One region of the Rhodococcus gannanensis genome, then DNA from elsewhere that is predicted to be linked to it. Evidence: riboswitches for the same ligand, from Rfam matches in the RefSeq annotation. Region 1 holds a riboswitch; each other region holds the start of a gene.
The links. Region 1 has a riboswitch for S-adenosylmethionine ahead of ACFSJG_RS11240 (bifunctional o-acetylhomoserine/o-acetylserine sulfhydrylase). Riboswitches for the same ligand answer to the same signal wherever they lie in the genome.
Positions count from the first base shown of each region.

Region 2: it holds a riboswitch for S-adenosylmethionine, as region 1 does, so the genes downstream of both, ACFSJG_RS23825 (amino acid ABC transporter permease) here and ACFSJG_RS11240 (bifunctional o-acetylhomoserine/o-acetylserine sulfhydrylase) in region 1, are expected to answer to the same signal.
Region 3: it holds a riboswitch for S-adenosylmethionine, as region 1 does, so the genes downstream of both, ACFSJG_RS26715 (aminotransferase class V-fold PLP-dependent enzyme) here and ACFSJG_RS11240 (bifunctional o-acetylhomoserine/o-acetylserine sulfhydrylase) in region 1, are expected to answer to the same signal.
Region 4: it holds a riboswitch for S-adenosylmethionine, as region 1 does, so the genes downstream of both, ACFSJG_RS23740 (putative leader peptide) here and ACFSJG_RS11240 (bifunctional o-acetylhomoserine/o-acetylserine sulfhydrylase) in region 1, are expected to answer to the same signal.

Region 1 covers NZ_JBHUFB010000010.1:57,993-61,193, forward strand. The annotation lists gene ACFSJG_RS11235 (amino acid permease) at 1-791, opposite strand, end outside; SAM riboswitch class IV at 940-1,054, shown strand; gene ACFSJG_RS11240 (bifunctional o-acetylhomoserine/o-acetylserine sulfhydrylase) at 1,189-2,493, shown strand; gene metX (homoserine O-acetyltransferase MetX) at 2,526-3,201, shown strand, end outside.
Region 2 covers NZ_JBHUFB010000020.1:662,837-666,037, forward strand. The annotation lists gene ACFSJG_RS23820 (amino acid ABC transporter ATP-binding protein) at 1-602, opposite strand, end outside; gene ACFSJG_RS23825 (amino acid ABC transporter permease) at 599-1,567, opposite strand; SAM riboswitch class I at 1,641-1,731, opposite strand; gene ACFSJG_RS23830 (bifunctional adenosylcobinamide kinase/adenosylcobinamide-phosphate guanylyltransferase) at 1,862-3,201, opposite strand, start outside.
Region 3 covers NZ_JBHUFB010000022.1:275,382-278,582, forward strand. The annotation lists gene ACFSJG_RS26715 (aminotransferase class V-fold PLP-dependent enzyme) at 79-1,359, opposite strand; SAM riboswitch class IV at 1,411-1,527, opposite strand; gene ACFSJG_RS26720 (L,D-transpeptidase) at 1,709-2,932, shown strand; gene ACFSJG_RS26725 (heme-dependent oxidative N-demethylase subunit alpha family protein) at 3,062-3,201, opposite strand, start outside.
Region 4 covers NZ_JBHUFB010000020.1:641,220-644,420, reverse strand. The annotation lists gene ACFSJG_RS23750 (ABC transporter substrate-binding protein) at 1-481, opposite strand, end outside; gene ACFSJG_RS23745 (NADH:flavin oxidoreductase/NADH oxidase) at 540-1,655, opposite strand; SAM riboswitch class I at 1,842-1,934, shown strand; gene ACFSJG_RS23740 (putative leader peptide) at 1,942-2,025, shown strand; gene ACFSJG_RS23735 (ABC transporter substrate-binding protein) at 2,119-3,201, shown strand, end outside.

The DNA of each region.
Region 1 (3,201 bases):
ATGGTGTGCCACGGGATGATCGCCATGATGACCGCGAGGGTGGCGATGTAGAAGAGCATGATCCGGACCGGGACGGTGTTCACGGCGCGCGGGATGGTGCGCGCCGGGTCCTCCGCCTCACCGGCGGTGATGCCGATGATCTCGGTGCCGCCGAAGGCGAACATCACGATCGCGAAGCAGGCCACGAACCCGCCGAACCCGTTCGCGAAGAATCCGCCCTCGTCCCAGAGGTTGCTCGCGCCCTCCGCGGTGTCGTAGATGCCGAAGCCGAAGATCAGTGTCGCCACGCCTGCGCCGATGAGGGCGAGGATCGCGGCCACCTTGACCAGCGTGAACCAGAACTCGAGCTCGCCGAACACCTTCACGCTGAGCAGGTTGAGGGCGCCGATGAAGAACACGATCGCCAGCACCCAGATCCAGCGGGGCACGTCGGGGAACCAGAAGCCCATGTAGACGCCGAAGGCCGTGACGTCCGCCAGGCAGACCACGATCATCTCGAAGGTGTACGTCCAGCCGGTCATGAAGCCGGCGAGCGGGCCGAGGTGGGTGCTCGCGTATTCACCGAACGACCCGGACACGGGGTTCCGGACCGCCATCTCGCCGAGCGAGCGCAGCACCAGATAGACGACTGCACCGCCGATCAGGTAGGCCAGGAGGACCGACGGTCCGGCCTTCTCGATCGCGCCGGCCGAGCCGTAGAACAGGCCGGTACCGATCGCCGAGCCGAGGGCGATGAATCGGATGTGACGGGCCGACAGACCCCGGGTAAGCGCCGCGGCGGCGTCCTTCACTTCAGGGTCTCCCACTTCGACTGCAGACTTGCGACCAGCAGTTTAGTGGTGTTGCGCAGGTCACCCGGGAGCGGGGCGCACAGACACCGGGGCATGCCGGAGTCCCCGTTGTCGGTACGTGCGACGAGAACCGTTAAGATCGCTGCCAGGTCATGAGTGTCAGCATCAAGCCCCGGCTCGCTGGCCGGCAACCCTCCTTCCGCGGTGGGGTGCCCCGGGTGATGACCAGGTCCTTCGAGGACGCCGGAGGACAAGCGCGGGTCCGTTGGGACGGACCCACCAACAGGGACACGACCCACCGGAGGTTTAACCATGTGTTGTTGTCGCAGATAGGCCCCATCAGCCCGGGCGCCCACGCGCCGCATCTTCGGACCACATCCTGGAGCAGAGCCGACCCATGAGCGAGAACCCGATCGATCCGACCGCGAACTGGACCTTCGAGACGAAGCAGATCCACGCGGGTCAGACCTCCGACGCCACCACCAAGGCGCGGGCACTGCCGATCTACCAGACCACGTCGTACACCTTCGACAGCACCGACCACGCCGCCGCACTCTTCGGCCTCGCGGAGCCGGGCAACATCTACACCCGGATCATGAACCCCACGCAGGACGCGGTCGAGCAGCGCATCACCTCTCTCGAGGGCGGCGTCGCATCGCTCCTGCTGTCGTCCGGGCAGGCCGCGTCGACCTTCGCGATCCTGAACATCGCGGGCGCGGGCGATCACGTCGTCTCGAGCCCGAGCCTGTACGGCGGCACGTACAACCTGTTCCACTACAGCCTCCCGAAGCTGGGTGTCGAGGTGACGTTCGTCGACGACCCCGACGACCTCGATCAGTGGCGTGCGGCGATCCGCCCGAACACGGTCGCGTTCTACGGCGAGTCCATCTCTAACCCGCGGAACGACATCCTCGACATCCCCGGCATCTCCGCCGTCGGACACGAGGCGGGAATCCCGCTGATCGTCGACAACACCGTCGCCACCCCGTACCTGCTGCGTCCGCTCGAGCACGGAGCGGACATCGTCGTGCACTCGGCAACCAAGTACCTCGGTGGTCACGGCACCGCGATCGCGGGCGTGATCGTCGACGGCGGCAACTTCGACTGGACACAGGGCAGGCACCCCGGGTTCACCACGCCCGATCCCAGCTACCACGGCGCGGTGTTCGCGGACCTCGGCGCACCGGCGTACGCGCTCAAGGCCCGGGTGCAGCTGCTCCGCGACCTCGGTTCCGCCGTGTCCCCGTTCAACGCCTTCCTGATCAGCCAGGGCATCGAGACCCTGAGCCTGCGTGTCGAGCGGCACGTGCAGAACGCCACGCGGGTCGCGGAGTTCCTCGAGGGCCACGACGGTGTCGTCCGGGTCGCCTACGCCGGGCTGCCCAGCTCCCCGTGGTACGAGCGTGGTCAGCAGCTGGCACCGAAGGGCGCCGGCGCGATCGTCGCGTTCGAGCTGGCGGGCGGCGTCGACGCGGGCAAGAGGTTCGTCGATGCGCTCACGCTGCACAGCCACGTCGCCAACATCGGCGACGTCCGGTCGCTCGTGATCCACCCCGCGTCGACCACCCACTCGCAGTTGACCCCGGAGGAGCAGCTCGCCGCCGGTGTCACGCCGGGCCTGGTGCGTCTCGCGGTCGGAATCGAGGGGATCGACGACATCCTGGCCGACCTCGAGGCCGGATTCGCGGCGGCGGCGTCTTGACAGTCGGTTCCGTCTCCAGCCCCCGTCCGGCGATGTCCCGAGAGCTCTTCCCGTCGCCGGACGGACGGCTGACCACGATTCCCATCGGCTCGCTCACGCTCGAGAACGGGGCGGTGCTCCCCGACGTCTCGCTCGCCGTCCAGTGCTGGGGCGAACCGAACGAGGCGCGCGACAACGTCGTGCTCGTCGAGCACGCGCTGACCGGCGACTCGCACGTCACCGGTCCGGCCGGCGACGGCCATCCGTCCCCCGGCTGGTGGGACGGCATGGTCGGGCCAGGCGCACCCATCGATACCGACGAGTGGTGCGTACTGTCGACGAACGTGCTCGGCGGCTGCCGTGGCACAACAGGTCCATCGTCCCCCGCCCCGGACGGGATGCCCTGGGGATCCCGCTTCCCCGAGACCTCGATCCGCGATCAGGTCGCCGCCGAGGCGGCGCTCGCCGACCTGCTCGGGATCCAGCGATTCGCTGCAGTACTGGGCGGGTCGATGGGCGGAATGCGCACCCTTGAGTGGATCATCGGGCATCCCGAGAGGGTAACGGCCGCACTGGTTCTCGCCTGTGGCGCTCGCGCGACCGCGGACCAGATCGGCACCCAGACCACACAGATCGCCGCGATCACCTCCGACCCCGCCTGGCAGGGCGGTGACTACCACGGCACCGGACACGGTCCGGATGCCGGGCTGAGCATCGCTCGGCGGATCG
Region 2 (3,201 bases), on a different contig from region 1:
TCGCGGATGACGTCGAGTACCTCGCCGACGAGTTCGGGGTCGAGGGCCGAGGTGGGCTCGTCGAACAGAATGACCTTGGGGCGCAACGCGAGTGCCCGTGCAATCGCCACCCGCTGCTGCTGCCCTCCCGACAGTTGCTTCGGGTACCGGTCGGCCTTGTCGGCGACTCCCACCCGCTCCAGCAGTTGCCGGGCCTCGGCCGTCACCTCGCCGCGGTCACGGCGCTGCGCGGATATCGGCGCCTCCGTGACGTTCTCGAGAACGGTGAGATGCGGGAACAGGTTGAAGTTCTGGAACACGAAGCCGATCTTCGAGCGTTGCCGCAGGATGTCCCGGTCCCGCAGCTCACGCAGGATGTTGCCGCGGCGGCGGTAGCCCACGAGCTCGCCGTCGATTCGGATGGACCCGCGGTCCACCTTCTCCAGGTGGTTCAGGGTGCGCAGCAGGGTCGACTTCCCCGACCCGGAGGGACCGAGGATCACCGTCACCTCGCCCTGCCGGACCGTCAGGTCGACGCCCTTGAGAACCTCCAGCGAACCGAAGGACTTGTGCACCCCACGCACGTCGACGGCATGTACTGCCTGTACATCGGTGGTCGTCACCGCGTGGCTCCTCTCGGCGCGCCGGTACTGGTGTCGCGGATCTCGCGGTACTTCGCCTGCACCTTCTGCCAGGGCGTCAACGGCAACGTGCGGGCCGACCCTCGGGCATAGTGCCTCTCGATGTAGTACTGCGCGACGGACAGGATCGACGTCAGCACGATGTACCAGACGGTCGCGACCATCAGCAGTGGCACCACGCGGCCGTTGCGGCCGAAGATCACCTGTACCTGGTAGAAGAGTTCCGCGATCGCCATCGTCGACACGATCGAGGTTCCCTTGAACAGGCTGATCACCTCGTTGGCCGCGTTCGGCAGGATCGACCGCATCGCCTGCGGCAGAACGATCTTGACGAACTGGCGGGTACGCGGAATCCCGAGAGCGTTCGCCGCCTCGATCTGCCCGTCGTCCACGGAGATGATTCCGGCACGGACGATCTCCGCCGAGTAGGCCGCCTGGTGCAGGGCGAGTCCGACGACCGCCGCTGTGAACCCGGAGATCACACCGGTGACGTTGAACTCGAAGAACCCGGGCCCGAACGGGATACCCAACGTCAAAGTCTGGTACAGGTAGGCGATGTTGAACCAGAACAGCAGCTGCACGATCAGCGGGATCGACCGGAACGCCCAGACGTAGGTCCACGAGATCACCTGCAGCACCGGATTGTTCGACAGTCTGGCCACTGCCAGCAGGACTCCGAGCCCGAACCCGAGAACCGTGCCCCAGAGCGTCAGCTCGATCGTCGTCCACAGGGCCGCGAGAATCGACGGGGCGGTGAAGTACTGCGCGAACGTCGCCCAGTCCCAGCCGGGGTTGACAACGAGGCCGTGCACGAACTGCGCGACGAGCACCAGCGCCGCAATGGCGACCACCCACCGCCAGGGGTGTCGGGTGGGGACGACACGCAGGTCGGCCTCGTCGGCGGCCTCGGCCGGAGCCGGCGGTGCGCTGGTGGCGGGCGCGCTCACGACGGCACCTCGAAGTCGGTCACGGGCAACCCTTCACGATTGGGACCGGGTGGCCGAAGCCACCCCGTCGCGCGTTCCATCGATCCCGGCGGTAGCACCCACACCGTGTGGTGGGGTTGCTGCGACGTCACAGAGCCGGGTCTCTCGGTCGCTCTCGATGGTCAAGCACTCGAGCAGTACTGTCGCGCACTCGGTTCCCTCGGTCACGCTTTGGATTCCGATTGATTCGAATTGACAGGTGGGCCTGCTACCCACCCTGCCGGTTCCGCGCCGCTGTTCCGCGTGCGGGACTGGTCAGCGTAGCGGCAGTGGGCGCCCGGCGACGACGAGGACGACGGCCTCGCACTCGGCCGCGACGGCGGCGTTGAGCCGGCCGAGGACGTCGCGGAAGCGGCGGCCGGAGGCGGTCGCGGGGACGACGCCGCTGCCGACCTCGTTGCTGACGACCACGACCTGCACGTGCGTCCGGCGGAGCGCGAGGACGAGGTCGTCGATGTCGGATCGAACCACGGGCCAGGAACTCTTGTCGGTCCAGGCGCCGTGCAGGTCGATGCGCCGGGCGAGCCAGGTGCCGAGGCAGTCGACGAGAAGTGGGCCGGTCGCCGTGCGCAGTGCGCCGACGAGGTCGTCGGTTTCGAGAGTCCGCCAGGTATCCGGCCGGGACGAACGGTGCGCGGCGATCCGCGCTGCCCACTCGTCGTCGCCGTCGTCCGCGGCCCCGGTCGCGACGCAGGTGACGTCGTCGCGGTCCGCGAGCAGGCGCTGGGCGTGGGTCGACTTGCCGGCCCGTGCGCCGCCGAGCACCAGGGTTCGCTGTGCGGCGGGCACACGGTCCGGCGGCGCCCCGACGGCGATCACAGTCCCGTCCGGGACGACGCGAACTCCCCACGGCCGAAGCCTGTCCGACAGATCGGCGGGATTGTGATGGCCGAGGTGAACGGCGATCACTTCGGTGTCATCGGTTACCGCGCCGAACTCGCGGAGTGCGGCGAGGGCGCGCGGGAACGTCCGCAGGTCGAGGTGGTCGGGTTCGTGTTCTGCGCGATCCCCGAACGTCTCCTCGAGGAAGACCGTGTCGTAGCGGGCGTCGCGTAGCGAGCCCAGCTGCGCCGCGTCGAGTGGTCCGGTGTCGGTGGCCCACAACAGTTTCCGCCCGCCGGACGCAACCTCGTACAGTACGCAGTCACCGTCGCGGTGAACGCGGTGGGCGGCGGACAGCACCCGAACCGCGTGGTCGCCCGCCTGCACCACGTCACCGGGCGCGACGGCGGTCCAGTGCACCGGGTCGTCCGGGCCGACCCAGTCCCGGCACAGGTCCAGAGCCTCCGGCGGTCCGATGACCTCCAGCGGTTGTTCCCGCGCGACCCACGACCTCATCAGCAGCGCGAGCGGGCCGATGTGGTCGGGGTGGGCGTGGGTGAGCAGGAGGTGCCGCACACGCGACAGCGACCGCCCGGCGTGCGCCGCCGCGCGGGGCACCTCCGGGCCACAGTCGAGCAACAGGACGTCGTCGACGAGCGCGGCGGTCTGGGCGCGGATCTCGCCGCGCTCCAACATGACCGAGCAGGACGCGCAGGTGCAGAACGGGTTGGGCCAGCCGTCGGCGGCACCGGTACCGAGCAGCACGACCTCCA
Region 3 (3,201 bases), on a different contig from region 1:
GTGCGGCAGAGGTCGACGTGCCGACGGCACCACTGGCCGTCGATCGTCTCCGCCGCGTCCGAGGTCATGCCGCCGATACTAGCGGCCGGCGGCGGACGACGTCGCGCGCCCGCGCACGAAATCCGCGACGGCGCCGATCAGGCGGTCGACGTCGGCGCTGCTGCTGCCGAGCCCGAGGCTGGCGCGGACCGCGCCCTCGCCGTGCCCGAGGCGGGCGAGGAGCGGGTGCGCGCAGAAGCGGCCGTCACGGACACCGATGCCGTAGTTGTCGGACAGGAACGTCGCCACCTCGCGCGGCTCGGCGCCCGCGACGGTGAACGTGACGATGCCGACCGCGTCCGCGGAATCGGGCCAGACACGCAGGATCTCGATGCCGTCGATGTCGGAGAGGCCGGCGACCAGCCGGTCGCACAGGATCCGCTCGTGCAGTTCGGCCTCGTCGGCGTCGAAGCCGGCGAGCGCCTCGCAGGCCGCGGCGATCGCGACGGCGCCGAGGACGTTCGGGGTGCCGGCTTCGTGCCGCTGCGGCGCGGCGGCCCACTGCACGTCGTCGAGGTCGACGTTCTTGGTGGCTCCGCCGCCGGCGAGGTACGGGTCGGCCGCGTCGAGCCAGTCGGCGCGGCCGACGAGGGCACCGGCACCGAACGGTGCGTACAGCTTGTGTCCGGAGAACACCAGGTAGTCGACGCCGAGGTCGGAGATGTCGACGCGGCGGTGCGGCAGCAGCTGGGCGGCGTCGACGACGATGCGGGCGCCGCACTCGTGTGCGATCCGCGCGAGGCGGTCGATCGGCAGCACCTCACCGGTGACGTTGGAGGCGCCGGTGACCGCGAGCAGCGCGGCGGGGCGGGTGCAGAGCTCGGCGACGATCCGCTGGATCGTCTCCTCGACGGTGCCGGCGGAACGCACGACGCGAGCGCCGTTTCGGTTCCAGGGCAACAGGTTTGCGTGGTGCTCGATGTCCAGGACGACGGTCTCGCCGGGCACGCAGGAGGCGAGGAGGTTGAGCGCGTCGGTGGTGTTGCGGGTGAACACGACGACGTCGTCCTCACGGGCTCCGACGAAGTCGGCGACGACGCCACGAGCACCCTCGTAGCGCTCGGTGCAGACCTGCGACGCGAAGCCGGCGCCGCGGTGCACGCTGGCGTAGAAGGGCAGCAGGTCCTGGACCCGAGCGGCGACGGAGGACAGTGCGGGGGCACTGGCCGCGTAGTCGAAGTTCGCGTAGGTGACGGCGCTGCCGTCGGCGAGCGGAGCAACCAGATCCGACCCACACACGGACGCGAAAGGTGCGGTGTCACAAGAGGTTTCATTGACCGAGAGGTCGGCACAGGTGGTGGATTCCAGAACAGCGGTCATGGCGTCATCCCTTGGAGCTCAGGGACCCGTGCGTGAGGTGGTTGTGCATCGAGTCCGCGCTTGCCGTGCCCGGAATTGGATGCACGGCCTGGTCGTCACCCGGGGCACCCCACCGCGGAGGAGGGTTGCCGGCCAGCAAGCCGGGGCTGAACGCTGGCACTCATGACCTGAAGCGAGAATGGCAGCCGCGCCGAGCGCCTGTCAACCCGAACACCCAACGCGGCATCGTGACCTGCATCACCTTCCCGTCGTCGGCGTGCGGCGGCTTCCGTGGCCGACCGCCCATGGAAACCCGTGCTCACGTCGCTCGATACGCTGGTGGGACGGGTTCCGATCTGGGAGGCATGTCGTGCCGCGTCTTCGCCGAATTTTTCTCGTTCTCGCCGCGCTCGTCGCGACGATCGCGCTCGTCGCCGGATGCTCGGGCGACTCCGGTTCGCCGGATGGCGGCGCGCCCGGCTCGCAGGAGTCCGAGGCGACGATCACCTTCACGCCCACCGATCTCAGCGCACCTGTCGATCCGCTGCGCCCGATCACGGTCGACGTCACGAACGGCACGCTGACCTCGGTGACCCTGACCAATCCGGAGGGCAAGGTGATCGACGGCATCACCACACCGGACCAGGCGTCGTGGAAGCCGGCCGAGCCGCTGGGCTACGGCAAGACGTACGCGCTGGCGGCGCAGGCCGTCGACAGCCGGGGCGTCGAGACCTCACGCGACGCGTCGTTCACCACCGTCACCCCGAACAACCAAACGGCCCTGTACCTGACCACCACGGGCGGACAACCCCTCGCCGACGGCGGAACCTACGGCGTCGGACTGGTCGTCGTCGCCCACTTCGACGAGCCGATCGGGGACCGCGCCGCGGCCGAGCGGGCGATGACCGTGACCACCACTCCCCCGGTCCAGGGCTCGTGGTTCTGGGTCGACGACCAGAACGCCCACTGGCGACCGCAGCAGTACTACACGCCGGGAACGACGGTGTCGGTGGACGCGAAGATCTACGGCGTCGACCTCGGCAACGGGCTCTACGGACAGCAGGACGAGTCGGTGTCGTTCCGCATCGGCGACTCGCACGTCTCCATCGCCGACGACAACACCAAGACGGTGGCGGTCTACGAGAACGGTCAGCTGATCCGGGAGATGCCGACGTCGATGGGCATGGGCGGCACCGAGACCGTCGGGGACACGACGCTGTCGTTCTGGACGCAGCCGGGTGTCTACACGGTGATGGACAAGGCGAATCCGGTGATCATGGACTCCTCGACGTACGGGCTGCCGATCAACTCGCGCCTCGGCTACAAGGAGTCGATCAACTGGGCGACGCGGATCAGCACCGACGGCATCTACCTCCACGAACTCGCCTCGACCATCTGGGCCCAGGGCAACACCAACGTCTCGCACGGCTGCCTGAACCTCAGCCCCGAGAACGCGCAGTGGTTCTTCGAGTTCTCGGGACCGGGCGACGTCGTCGAGGTCCGCAACACCGGCGGCGCCCCGCTCGAGGTGTGGCAGAACGGCGACTGGGGCCTGCCCTGGGACCAGTGGCTGGCGGGTAGCGCGCTGAACTAGATGTCCAGCAACCATCGTCGTAGCCCGGCTGGGTGAATCGGCCGCAAAATCGGGCGAATCGGGAACCGTCACCACAGGTCACAGCACCTTGGGGACGAGGATTCCACGCTGTGCGTTCGGCGAGATCCCCTACGCCGCCGAATCGCCCTGCGCGACCGTCTCTTCCGTGGCTGCGGCCCATGCCCGAAGCCACGCGACCACGGGCGCCCCGACTACGTCGACGCCCCTGGACGCGGCCACCTCGGCAGGAAGGCACTCGACGGCGTCGG
Region 4 (3,201 bases), on a different contig from region 1:
CGACCCGGACGGTGAGGGGATCGAGGACGGTGGAGCCCTGGTAGCCGAGCAGATAGGCGGACGACTGGAAGGCCTTGCCCTGCTTGCCCAGGTCGATGATGTTGTCGAAGTTCAGCTTGACCACCTCGGCGTCGAACGTCTCGCCGTTGCTGAACGTGACACCGTCCTTCAGCCGGAAGGTGTACGAGCGGCCGTCGGCGGACACCTCCCAGGACTCGGCGAGCCAGGGCACGATCTCGCCGGTGTCGGGGAGTTGCTCGGTGAGGTTGTCCACGACTTCGACATTCGCGAAGTTGCACCCCGACGTCTGCGCCTTGTCGAGGCCGCACGGCGGGAGGATGCCCACCGTGACGGTTCCGCCCGAGCGCGGCGTCAGGCCTTCGGCGTCTGCGCCGCCACTCGGATCGGACCCGCAGCCGGCGAGCAGGGCTGCAGCAGTGGCCAGTGCGGCGGCCAGGACGGCCACCGATCGTCGTGTCATGAAGTTCACGTCCTGAAAAGGGTTGGGAGGAAGGGGTATTGAACGGAAGAAAATGGGGTCAGGCCCAGTCGCCGCGGATCGTCTGCGGCTGCCACAGTCGGCCGCGGTCACCCTGGCCGAGGTCCTTCGCGGCGCGCAGCGGCCAGTTCGGATCCCGCAGGGCGGCCCGGCCGAGGAACACCACGTCCGCGCTGCCGTCGTCGAGGATTCGGGCCGCATGCCACGGGTCGTCGATCAGCCCGACCGCGCCGACGGGGACCCCGGCGTCCCGCCGGATCCGTTCCGCGAGCGGCACCTGGTATCCGGGCCCGAGTGGAACGTCGGCGGGCAGCAGTCCGCCGCTGGACACATCGATCAGGTCGACACCGAGCGGCACGATCCGTTCGGTGATCGCGACGATGTCGGCCGGGGTGAGTCCGCCGTCGAGCCAGTCGGTCGCGGAGAAGCGGACCGACAGCGGCTTGTGCGCGGGCCACCACACCCGGACCGCCTCGACGATCGTGGCGAGCAGGCGGACGCGGCCCTCGGGAGTGTCCCCGTAGCCGTCGGTGCGAGTGTTGCTCAGCGGGGACAGGAACGAATGGATGAGGAACCCGTGCGCGGCCTGGATCTCGAGCAGGTCGAATCCGGCCTGGTCGGCCCGGCGCGCGGATTCACCGAACGCGCCGACGATGCCTGCGATCTCACCGGTGGTGAGGGCGTGCGGTGCCGCGAACCCAGGAAAGGCCGCCGTGTCGGGGCCGACCGCCCGCCACCCGCCGTCGGCCTCTGCGATGCTGCCCTGCTCGACGTCCCAGGGGCGGTGGATCGACGCCTTGCGTCCGGCGTGAGTGAGCTGAATTCCGGCACGGGTGCCGCGGGCGTGGACGAAGTCGACGATCCGGGACCACGCGCGAGTGTGCTCGTCGTTCCACAGGCCGGTGTCCTGGGGACTGATTCGTCCCGCCGGCGTCACCGCGGTCGCCTCCGCGACGACCAGACCGAACCCGCCCGCCGCGCGTGCCCCGAGATGGGCGAGGTGCCAGTCCCCGGGGACACCGTCGACCGCGGAGTACTGACACATCGGAGACAGCCAGATGCGGTTGCCGAAGGTGACCTCGCGCAGGGTCAAGGGCTCGAACAGTGGTTGCGTGGGAGTGGTGGCGACGAACGCGGGTTCGGTTCGAACGGTCATGGGGATCCTCGCGAAGGGTCGTTGCGGGAGGGAATACCGAGGGCCCACGACAGGCGGTGTCCGCGCCCCGGTGCGCACGTGCGTGTGCCAGCGACCCTAAACACCCAGGCGGAGGCATCGAGAAGAGTTGCGATCGTGATGACGTAAAGGGTTCGCGGCGGACACCGTTGTCACTAGCGTGTGCAACGACCATCCAGAGCGACCGAGAGACCCGGCTCGATGACGTCGCAGCAACCCCCTGTTCGCAGGTGAGGGTGCTACCGCCGGGAACGATGGAGGCAGTGGCGTGACCGATGAGGGGCTGGTGACCGCATGGTCGCGGCTGCACATCGACCTGTGCCGAGTATCCGCGGACTTCTGTCGCTCCTGACGCTCTGGGTTCGAACAGCCTTCCCCTTCCTCAGATCATGGAGCCTCGGTGTCCTTCTCGTTCACTACCCCCGCTGCGCGCCGCCGCGCAGCGATCGCAGTCGCCGCGTCGGCGGCGCTCACCGCCGGACTGACCGCGTGCGGATCGTCCGACACGTCCGGCCCGTCGTCCGATGCCGGTGCACCCCAGTCGGGCGGCACCTTGCGCTACGGCCTCTCGGGAGCCCCGACATGCGCGGACCCCGCTCAGTCGGGATCCAACCAGACCATCTACGTGGCGCGTCAGGTCGTGGACTCGCTCACCGACCAGGATCCCGAGACCGGTGCACTGACGCCGTGGCTCGCCGAGAGCTGGGACGTGAGCAGCGACGCGTCGTCCTTCACCTTCCACCTGCGTGACGGGGTGACGTTCAGCGACGGGACGCCCTTCACAGCGGACTCCGTGAAGAAGAACTTTGACGCGATCCTGGGCACCCTGACGGCTGCCAAGGCCGCGCTCGCGGCCAGCTACCTGGCCGGATACACCGGTTCCACCGTCGTGGACCCGCAGACCGTACAGGTGAACTTCGCGGCGCCCAACGCGCAGTTCCTCCAGGCCACGTCGACGGTGCAGCTCGGCTTCCTGTCCGACGCGGATGTCGCGAAGTCCGCCGAGCAGCGCTGCGCGGGTGACCTGTCCGGCACCGGGCCGTTCGTGTACGAGAGCTATGTCCAGGACAAGTCCGCGACCCTTGCCAAGCGCGCCGGATACGCGTGGGGCTCCGACGTGTTCGCGCACGACGGTGAGGCCTACCTCGACAAGATCGAGTTCACGATCGTCCCCGAGTCCGGGGTGCGCAGCGGTTCGCTCGCATCGGGCCAGCTCGACGCCGTCTCCGACGCCCTCCCACAGGACGCACCGCAGATCGAGGGCTCGGGCGGACGCATCCTCACCACCTCGAATCCCGGCGTGCCCTTCGGTTTCCAGCCCAACGTGACCCGCGGTGTTCTCGCCGATCCGGCCGTGCGCGCCGCGATCGTGCCGGCGATCAATCGACAGGAACTCGTCGACACCGTCCTCGGACCCGACTTCAAGCCTGCGACGAGCACCCTCGCCTCCCGTACTCCCGACTACACCGCCCTCTCCGACGTCACCTACGACCCCGACGCCGCGAAGAAGATCCTCGACGATGCGGGC